DNA from 2 places in the Alcaligenes sp. RM2 genome. Region 1 is predicted to be linked to the other one. Evidence: riboswitches for the same ligand, from Rfam matches in the RefSeq annotation. Region 1 holds a riboswitch; the other holds the start of a gene.
The links. A riboswitch is a leader RNA that binds a small molecule or an ion and turns the genes downstream of it on or off. The one in region 1 is predicted to bind S-adenosylmethionine.
Positions count from the first base shown of each region.

Region 2: linked by a shared signal. The riboswitch ahead of metX (homoserine O-succinyltransferase MetX) and the one ahead of ACU6HM_RS03050 (hypothetical protein) in region 1 are both predicted to bind S-adenosylmethionine.

Region 1 is NZ_JBRFIO010000001.1:668,055-672,265, forward strand. Features, by position in the region: tRNA gene ACU6HM_RS03035 (tRNA-Leu) at 34-118, opposite strand; gene ACU6HM_RS03040 (PadR family transcriptional regulator) at 281-853, shown strand; gene ACU6HM_RS03045 (siderophore-interacting protein) at 856-1,656, shown strand; gene ACU6HM_RS03050 (hypothetical protein) at 1,653-1,997, opposite strand; SAM-I-IV-variant riboswitch at 2,116-2,209, opposite strand; tRNA gene ACU6HM_RS03055 (tRNA-Leu) at 2,363-2,447, shown strand; gene ACU6HM_RS03060 (LysR family transcriptional regulator) at 2,580-3,458, opposite strand; gene ACU6HM_RS03065 (M20 family metallopeptidase) at 3,612-4,211, shown strand, end outside.
Region 2 is NZ_JBRFIO010000002.1:124,813-129,023, reverse strand. Features, by position in the region: gene ACU6HM_RS07415 (muropeptide transporter) at 1-61, opposite strand, end outside; gene metW (methionine biosynthesis protein MetW) at 79-708, opposite strand; gene metX (homoserine O-succinyltransferase MetX) at 705-1,949, opposite strand; SAM riboswitch at 1,939-2,017, opposite strand; gene ACU6HM_RS07400 (response regulator transcription factor) at 2,221-2,496, shown strand; gene ACU6HM_RS07395 (hypothetical protein) at 2,426-2,956, opposite strand; gene gshA (glutamate--cysteine ligase) at 3,151-4,211, shown strand, end outside.

The DNA.
Region 1 (4,211 bases):
CATCTTGCGATGATCGGCTTTTTGAGGAATTTGTGGTGCCCAGGAGAGGACTCGAACCTCCACACCCGAAGGCACATGGACCTGAACCATGCGCGTCTACCAATTCCGCCACCTGGGCTTTTGATCAAGGCTGCTGCCCGTCTCAAGCGTTCAATTATAGAGTGAGTTTCCTTGGGAAAGCAAGCATTTTTCACTCAATAAATTTAATTTCTATTTCTAGTTGATTGGCATTCTCATTATCATTATAGTGTGTCATGTGATATAGCATAAGAGTATGGACATGAAATTCAACACAATGGATGTCGAGCGGATGCTGCTGGATATGGGCCAAGGCCGAAAATACTCTGCTCGGGCCATGCAGCTCATGCTGATGGCCCTGCTCAAAGAGGGCAGTACTCACGGTTATCAGTTGATACGCCGTTTCGCGCAGCTTAGCCAGAACAGCTATGTACCCAGCGCTGGTGCGGTCTATCCCGCCCTGGCGTATTGCGCCACGCAAGGCTGGGTGCTGATTGAAGAAGAAGGCCGTCGCAAGATGTACAGCCTGACCAAGGAAGGGCACACGTATCTGGAAGAGCAAAAAGAAAAGTGCGATTACCTGATGCAGTCCCTGACCTATCGCGGGCGCAAGCTGGTGTGGATACGGCAGATGCTGGCCGAACACAATAGCGACGAGGATTTGAAGGCCGCGCAGGAACAAACAGGTTGGTTGCCGGAGTTTGTCCAGGTACGCCACAGCCTGAAGCAGGCCATGTTTGAACAATCGACAGCCAGTCTGGAACGACAGGCAGAGGTGGTGGCCATTTTGGAAAAAGCCATCGCTGACATACGGAACTTGCCCAAGGAGTCTTAAGAATGCAGTCTGAACAATTAACGCAGAAAGTTGCTCATACCTTGAAGTTGCGTTTGCTGACCGTAAAAAAGCGGCGCGAACTGGGGCCTGATATGGTGCGCATCACCCTGGAAGGCTCGGATCTGGAAGGTTTTTATACCCCTGGCTTTGATGACCACGTCAAACTGATTTTCCCGGACCCTGTCACTAAAGAATTGCGACTGCCTCAAATGGGCGAGCGTGGCATGGTCTTTGCCGCCGGTCAGGAAAAGCCACCTATCCGCGACTACACTCCTCGCGAGTTCCGCGAGCAGGAAAAGGAGATGGATATTGATTTTGTGGTCCACGGTGAAGGCCCTGCATGCCAATGGGCCATGCAAGCTAAAGAGGGCGACAAGCTCGGTGTGGCCGGCCCGCGTGGCTCCTTCCTGGTCAGCAAGGACCTGGATTGGCAAATCCTGATTGGCGACGAAACCGCTGTGCCTGCCATGGCGCGACGAGTGAAAGAACTGCCTTCCAATGTGAAGGTGCAGGTTTACGTATTGGCACGTAATCTGCTGACAGTCGGTGCGATGGAGGCACCGGACCATGTCACGGTGAACTGGATTCCTTCGCTGGCCGGTTTGAATGGCATTCTGGACGCATTGCGTGCCGCACCCGAGTTGAGCGGCACCGGCTATGTGTGGGTCGCAGCAGAATATTCCATCGCTCAAAGCTTGCGTGAGTACTGGGTGCAAGATCGCGGCCTGGATAAAGGCGCGATTCGGGCCAGCAGCTACTGGCGTCAAGGCGATCAGGGCGACGACGCCCCACGCTTGGACTAAGCGGCTTTTTGCTGAGGGTAGGGCTGGGCGCGCAAGCGTCCGCCCACGTTCAACACGGGTTGTAAATCTGTATCCAGCACCGTATTGGGATGAGCCAGACGGTGTTCGTCAATCAGGCGGGCAATGGCATCCATGTTCAGCAACAAGGTGCTGTCAATATCGTGCTGGAAGCGGGCCCAATAGCCACCGCGACAACTGGAACCCAGCCAGCGCGGCTCGTAATCTCCGACCTTGTCAGCATGTACTTCGCACACTACACCCAGCCGGGAACAACCGGGGTGCAGGACAATGCGGTAGTGGTGCTGCTCTAAAGTCAGGTGGTAGCAAAACGGTGCAGACATGAAACACTCCTGTTTAGCTCTTGGAAGGGGCTTCCGGGTGAGCAAGTTGGATTAAAGGACCCTTTGCCTGGAAACGACCAAGCATAAAAAAAACCCGCTGGCAGCGGGTTCGTTTCTTGATGATCCCATTGATTGCCAGATGGCCATATCTTGAATCCACCTTGTGCGGGTACACAGGTTGGCATGGGTTGTCCCAACTCTTGATATAGCAATAAGCATAAAAGCGATTCTTATGAAGTGCAAGGGCTGCGCTTATTTCTGTCAGACATGAAAAAAAGCAGAAATAGTTTGCATTCTTTCAAAACCATGTTATAGTTCTCTTCTGTCTTGCAGAGACGAGTTGAAAAACAAATCCAGCAGTCAGAGCCCAGGTGGCGGAATTGGTAGACGCGCATGGTTCAGGTCCATGTGCCTTCGGGTGTGGAGGTTCGAGTCCTCTCCTGGGCACCAAAATTCCTCAAAAAGCCGATCATCGCAAGATGGTCGGCTTTTTGTTTTGTGTGTTCACAAAAAGAGGCGTGAGCAACTAGCTGCAGAGCATTGTTACAGCCAACCTAAAGGAAAGCTCAGTCATCGAGTTATTCAAACTTCCTTCAGTTCCCGGATCAAGGCTTGCAGAAAAGTGTTGACGCTTTGAGGTAGTGCCCGCTTTGCCATACTTAAAACCTGTAGATCCCTGTCCAGGCGGGGGTCCAGTATGGGAACGATTTTCAGACCGTGGTCCATGCTGCTGCGATGGCTGATCGACGCCCCCAAGGCAATCGCGTTGGTACGACGGACGAACTCGTGCAGTACTCCCGAATAATTGCAGGTAAATACCTCGTTGAAGACCAGCTTCTCCATCTGGCAGACATGATTAAACAACTGCTTTTGAGTTAGCTCCTCTCCGGGCATCACAATGGGGTAGGGCTGCAGTTGGGTCAAGGATAAACTGCGTGCCGCATTCAGGGGGTGCTCAGGTTGCATGATGGCAAAAATAGGTGAAAGGCAGGAGTAGTTCACTTCAATGTCGGGTACCGGGGCCGTGCTGAAAATGACCCCGAGATCGACCTCTCCGCTTCTGACCATTTCCACACAGTCATCGGGCGAGCTGACCTTCAAGACGAACCGCGCCAAAGGGGTTCGGTTGGAAAACTCAGCCATGACCATGGGTAGAAAATAGCGGGACAGGCCCTCTGTGGCCGCCACTCGTATCAAGTGTGCCTGGGCATAGTCGTTCTGCCGCAGGCTTTGCAAGATTGCTTCTTCCTCCAATCGCACACGCAGGGCATGTTCGGCTAGGGCCTGACCTGCTGCCGTCAGTACCATTCCCCGCCGTCTGCGTTCGAACAGCGTAACGCCTATGGATTCCTCCAACAGGGTGATTTGCCGGCTGATTGCGCTGGAGGCAATGTGCAGTCGTGCACTGGCTGCTGCCAGTGATCCTGTTTCCATCACCGCCAGAAAGTACTTGTAGTCCATGATTTTGCTCAGCTAATCCCGTCTGTACCGATAGTTTAGGACTTAACTTAAGAATTCTAAAAATTAGTTCATTCTATTCTAAAGATAGAAATATACAGAAGGTAAAACGAATTCTATAGTCCTCTTTCCTATCAATAAGACAACGAGACAAAAATGGGAAAAAGTAAAGCCTTGTCCAGGGTGCGCGCCTATTTTGAGGAGGGCGGTTTCGAGCAGGACTTGCGCCGTCGTGTGGCGATTCAAAGTGACAGCCAGACTGCGGAGAAAGTGGATCAATTGCAGCTCTACCTGGATCAGGAGCTGGGCCCTTCCTTGGTGAAACTGGGGTTTGAGGTCCGTATCCTGGCCAATCCCAAAGGGGCAGGCCCCATCCTTCTGGCTCACCGACATGAATCCGATGAGCTACCCACGATTCTGACCTATGGGCATGGCGACGTGGTGCCCGGACATGACCATCAATGGCGTGAAGGCTTGGCGCCTTGGGAATTGAAGATCGAAGGGGAGCGTTGGTACGGCCGGGGGACGGCGGACAATAAAGGCCAACACAGCATCAATCTGGCCGCGCTGGAACAGGTCATTCAAGCTCGCGATGGGCGTTTGGGTTTCAACCTCAAAGCCATCTTTGAGACGGGTGAAGAGCGAGGCTCGATCGGTTTGCGCGAGTTTTGCGAACAACATGTACAGAGCTTGTCGGCTGATCTGTTTCTGGCCTCGGACGGCCCGCGCTTGAACGCCAATCAGCCGACCTTGTTC
Region 2 (4,211 bases), on a different contig from region 1:
CGCTGGCGAACCCCAGAATCAGCAAAGGCAAGACTCGGGGACTGGTATAGACACGTGACACGTCAGGCCTTATTAGCGCTAAGCAGCAAGAAAATGGGGAGACTCGAAACGATACATGGCCAAGGTACTGCGCCAGCCCGGCAAAAAACGCACCGTGTCGCGACCATTGAAGGCAGCACGATCAAGAATACGTACGCCCACCGCCTGGGCCAGATCCTGAAAGTCTTTCATGGTGCACAAATGGATGTTGGGCGTGTTGTACCACTGGTAAGGCATTTCGCCCGTGACTGGCATGCGCCCGCGCAAAATGCTCCAGCCATGCGGCCAATAACCGAAGTTAGGAAACGAGACGATACCATACCGCGCCACCCGCGCCATCTCGCGCAGGATGTGCTCGGTATGGTGCATGGATTGCAGTGTCTTGGACAGGACAACGGTATCGAACTGCTGGTCGCTGAACAGCGCCAGGCCTTTTTCCAAGTCCTGCTGAATGACATTGACGCCACGGCGTACCGAGGCAATCACAAACTGGTCGTTCAGCTCCACCCCCGTTCCGACAACCTGGCGCGTGTCACGCAGATGCGCCAACAAGGTGCCATCGTTACAGCCCAGATCCAGCACACGCGAACCTGGCTCAATCCACTGCGCAATGCGCAGCAAGTCCGGTCTTAACATGGCGGCATCCACCTGAGTTTGCGGCTTAGTCATTCGGCCAACACCCCTGTAGTACGGGTGCGCGCAGGCAAGCCCAAATTAGCGGCAATCTGGTCATAGTATCCCTGCACAACGGCATGATAACGAGGGTCCTCAAGCAGGAAAGCATCGTGTCCGTGCGGAGCATCAATTTCGGCATAAGTGACCTCGCGCTGGTTGCGCAACAAAGCCTGCACGATTTCGCGCGAGCGCTCGGGCGAGAAACGCCAATCCGTGGTGAAAGACACCAGCAGGAATTTGGCCTGCACCTTTTCAAGCGCCTTGACCAGGTCCCCCTGGTGCTGGCGCGACGGATCAAAGTAATCCAGCGCACGGGTGATGATCAGATAGGTATTGGCGTCAAAGTAACGCGAGAACTTTTCGCCTTGATAACGCAGATAGGACTCGACCTCGAATTCCACGCCGTAGTTGTAGTGATACTCGCCGCCCTGGGCTGGGGCACGCTGGTTGCGGCCAAACTTCTCGGCCATGACGGTGTCGGACAGGTAGGTGATGTGGCCCACCATGCGAGCAACACCCAGGCCAGCCTTGGGCACCACACCGTGCTCGTAATAATTACCACCGTGAAACTGCGGGTCGGACAAAATGGCGCTGCGGGCCACTTCGTTAAAAGCGATGTTCTGGGCCGACAGGCGCGGGGTACTGGCAATGACCACGCAGTTTTCCACGCGCTCCGGGCAGCTGATGGCCCAGCTCAGGGCCTGCATGCCACCCAGGGAGCCACCCATAACGGCCGCAAACTTGCGAATGCCAAAGTAGTCGGCCAGACGGGCTTGGGCACGCACCCAGTCTTCTACCGTCAAAACGGGAAACTCGGAGCCCCAGGGTTTGCCAGTGGCCGGATTGATGCTGGACGGGCCGGTAGAGCCAAAGCAGGAGCCGATATTGTTGACCCCGATGACAAAAAAACGATCCGTATCAACGGCTTTGCCGGGGCCGACCATATTGTCCCACCAGCCAATGCTTTTAGGATCGTCGTCGTAATAACCGGCAACGTGATGCGAGGCATTGAGTGCATGACACACCAACACCGCATTGTTGCGTTCTTCGTTCAGGGTGCCGTAGGTTTCGACTGCCAGCTCGTAGCTGGGCAGCACTTGCCCACTGCGCAGATGCAGGGGTTCGTCAAAGGCGATCAGTTCGGCATGTACAGGGCCCACAGAACCTTCGGGGATCAAACCGCAGGATGGGCTAAGGGCGCCAGTGTCGGCGCTAGGGACGGAATCAGTGGCCATCAGGACCTCTTTAGCTGGATTTATGGAGCGCCCGCAAGCGGATCAGGCAAATCGGCGCAAAACGTATAAGACAAAATTCTAGCATCGCTGCGGCGCGGCGTCCAAATCGACCAGCCAGGATCGATTCAGAACTCTGGGCAACGGTAACGTCATAGAAAAGACAATGCTTTGATTTACATCATTATTTTCATGCACATTTGTCTGCCAGCTAAGCTAAATTTGAGTACATTGGCCCGACGTCTACCACGAATGCATGAGGAATGGCTTTACCGTGACGCACTTAACTTCACGCGAGCAGTCCTGCCTGAACTGGGCTGCCCATGGCAAGACCAGCTGGGAAATCAGCATCATCCTGGGCATTACTGAACGCACGATCAACTTCCACTTCCAGAACGCCTACGCCAAGCTTGGAGTCTATAGCCGCCAAGCTGCCATTACCCTGGCCTTGCAGCAGCACCTGATCAGCGGCGACCCGGCTAGCGAGCTAAGCCGTCAAAGAAAACCTTTGCCTGAGCCGCGTCCGGGGCCTTCCCGGAATCCGTCATAACAAAGCCCTGCACCAGCCAGCCCGGCTCCATGCGTATCATCGCTTCCAGGCGCAAGGCCACACCGCCCACATCGCGCGTCATGAAGAAAATCTGTCCGGGTGGTGGCAACTGTATCTGGTTTTTCTCGCTGACTTGCCCATCGGGTATGAATTTCTCGCGCAGGGAATCGTGCAGTGCCTCGTACAAGCGTTGGCGAGCAGCCTGGTCCTGCTGCAGTTCCTTGGGCAAAATCACATGGCCCACGGTGTAGCTTTGCCCGCCCGCCGTGGCGGTGGTCAGGTAAAAATCCAGTTGATGCTGCTCGAAATCCAACAGTCGGTGACTGGTCGTGGGCTTGCCGGGCAGCATGGCCGACAGGCCCGTTTGTTCAAGCTGAACCTTGCGCCAGTTAAACTCTGGGCTGCAGGCTGCCAACATCAAGAAAGCCGCCAGTACCGCGGTAATGCGCCTGATCATCATGGTGCTAATCCCATATCCCGTTTCATGCTTTTCATCGGCTGGCTAAACAGCCGTCTTATACTCGCCCTGCCCGATACGCCTTTTGGCGCAACTTAACAAAGCAAGTCTGGTCGGACTACTATTTATAGACGGGGCCAGGCCCCCTTGAACAGTCCCGTATCTTGCACCCGATTTCGAAAGTGGGAAACACCACCATGAACACCAGCCACGAACGCCGCCTTGCCCTGCAACAGAATCCCGAGATTTTGACGGGAATCTTGCGCGGCATCGAAAAAGAAGGACTGCGCGTCGATGCGCTGGGCCAATTGGCAAACACCCCCCACCCGCAAGCCATTGGGTCGGCCCTGACCAACGGCCATATCACGACCGACTACGCCGAGGCCCTGCTGGAGCTGATTACCGAGCCGCAAGCCCGGGTCGAGGACGTGCTGCAGGAGCTGACCGACATCCACACCTTTGTGGCCGGCAAGCTGGACCAGGAGATTATCTGGAACCAGTCCATGCCCGCATTGCTGCCCGCCGAAAAAGACATTGCCATTGCCTGGTACGGCAACTCCAACACGGGCATGCTCAAGCATGTATACCGCCGTGGCCTGGCCGAACGTTATGGCAAGCCCATGCAATGTATTGCCGGCGTGCATTACAACTTTTCCCTGCCTGATGGCATCTGGCCCTTGTTGAATGTCTGTGGCGACAATCTGCAAGATCAGCGCTCCAATGGGTATTTGGCGTTGATCCGCAACTTCACGCGCTATTCCTGGCTACTGATGTACTTGTTGGGTGCCTCGCCCGTGCTGGATGCGAACTTCCTGCAAGGTCGCCGCAACAATCTGGACAAGATCGACGAGGACACCTTGACCATGCCCTGGGCAACCAGCTTGCGCATGAGCGATCTGGGCTATCACAACAAGGAAGCCCAGGCCGAGCTTCAGCTTTGCTACAACGACCTGGACACCTTTGTGATGCGCATGTATCACGCTGCCGTAACTCCTTGGCCGGATTACGAAAAACTGGGTACCCACCGCGATGGCGAGTGGATTCAACTCAACACCCATATCCTGCAGATTGAAAACGAGTACTACTCCAGCATTCGTCCCAAGCGCACCACCCAGCGCAGCGAGCGCCCGGCTACAGCCCTGGCCCAGCGCGGTGTGGAATACATCGAAGTTCGCTGTCTGGATATAGACCCTGAATCGCCTACTGGAATTTCCGAGCAAACCTGCCGCTTCCTGGATACGTTCCTGCTGTTCTGTGC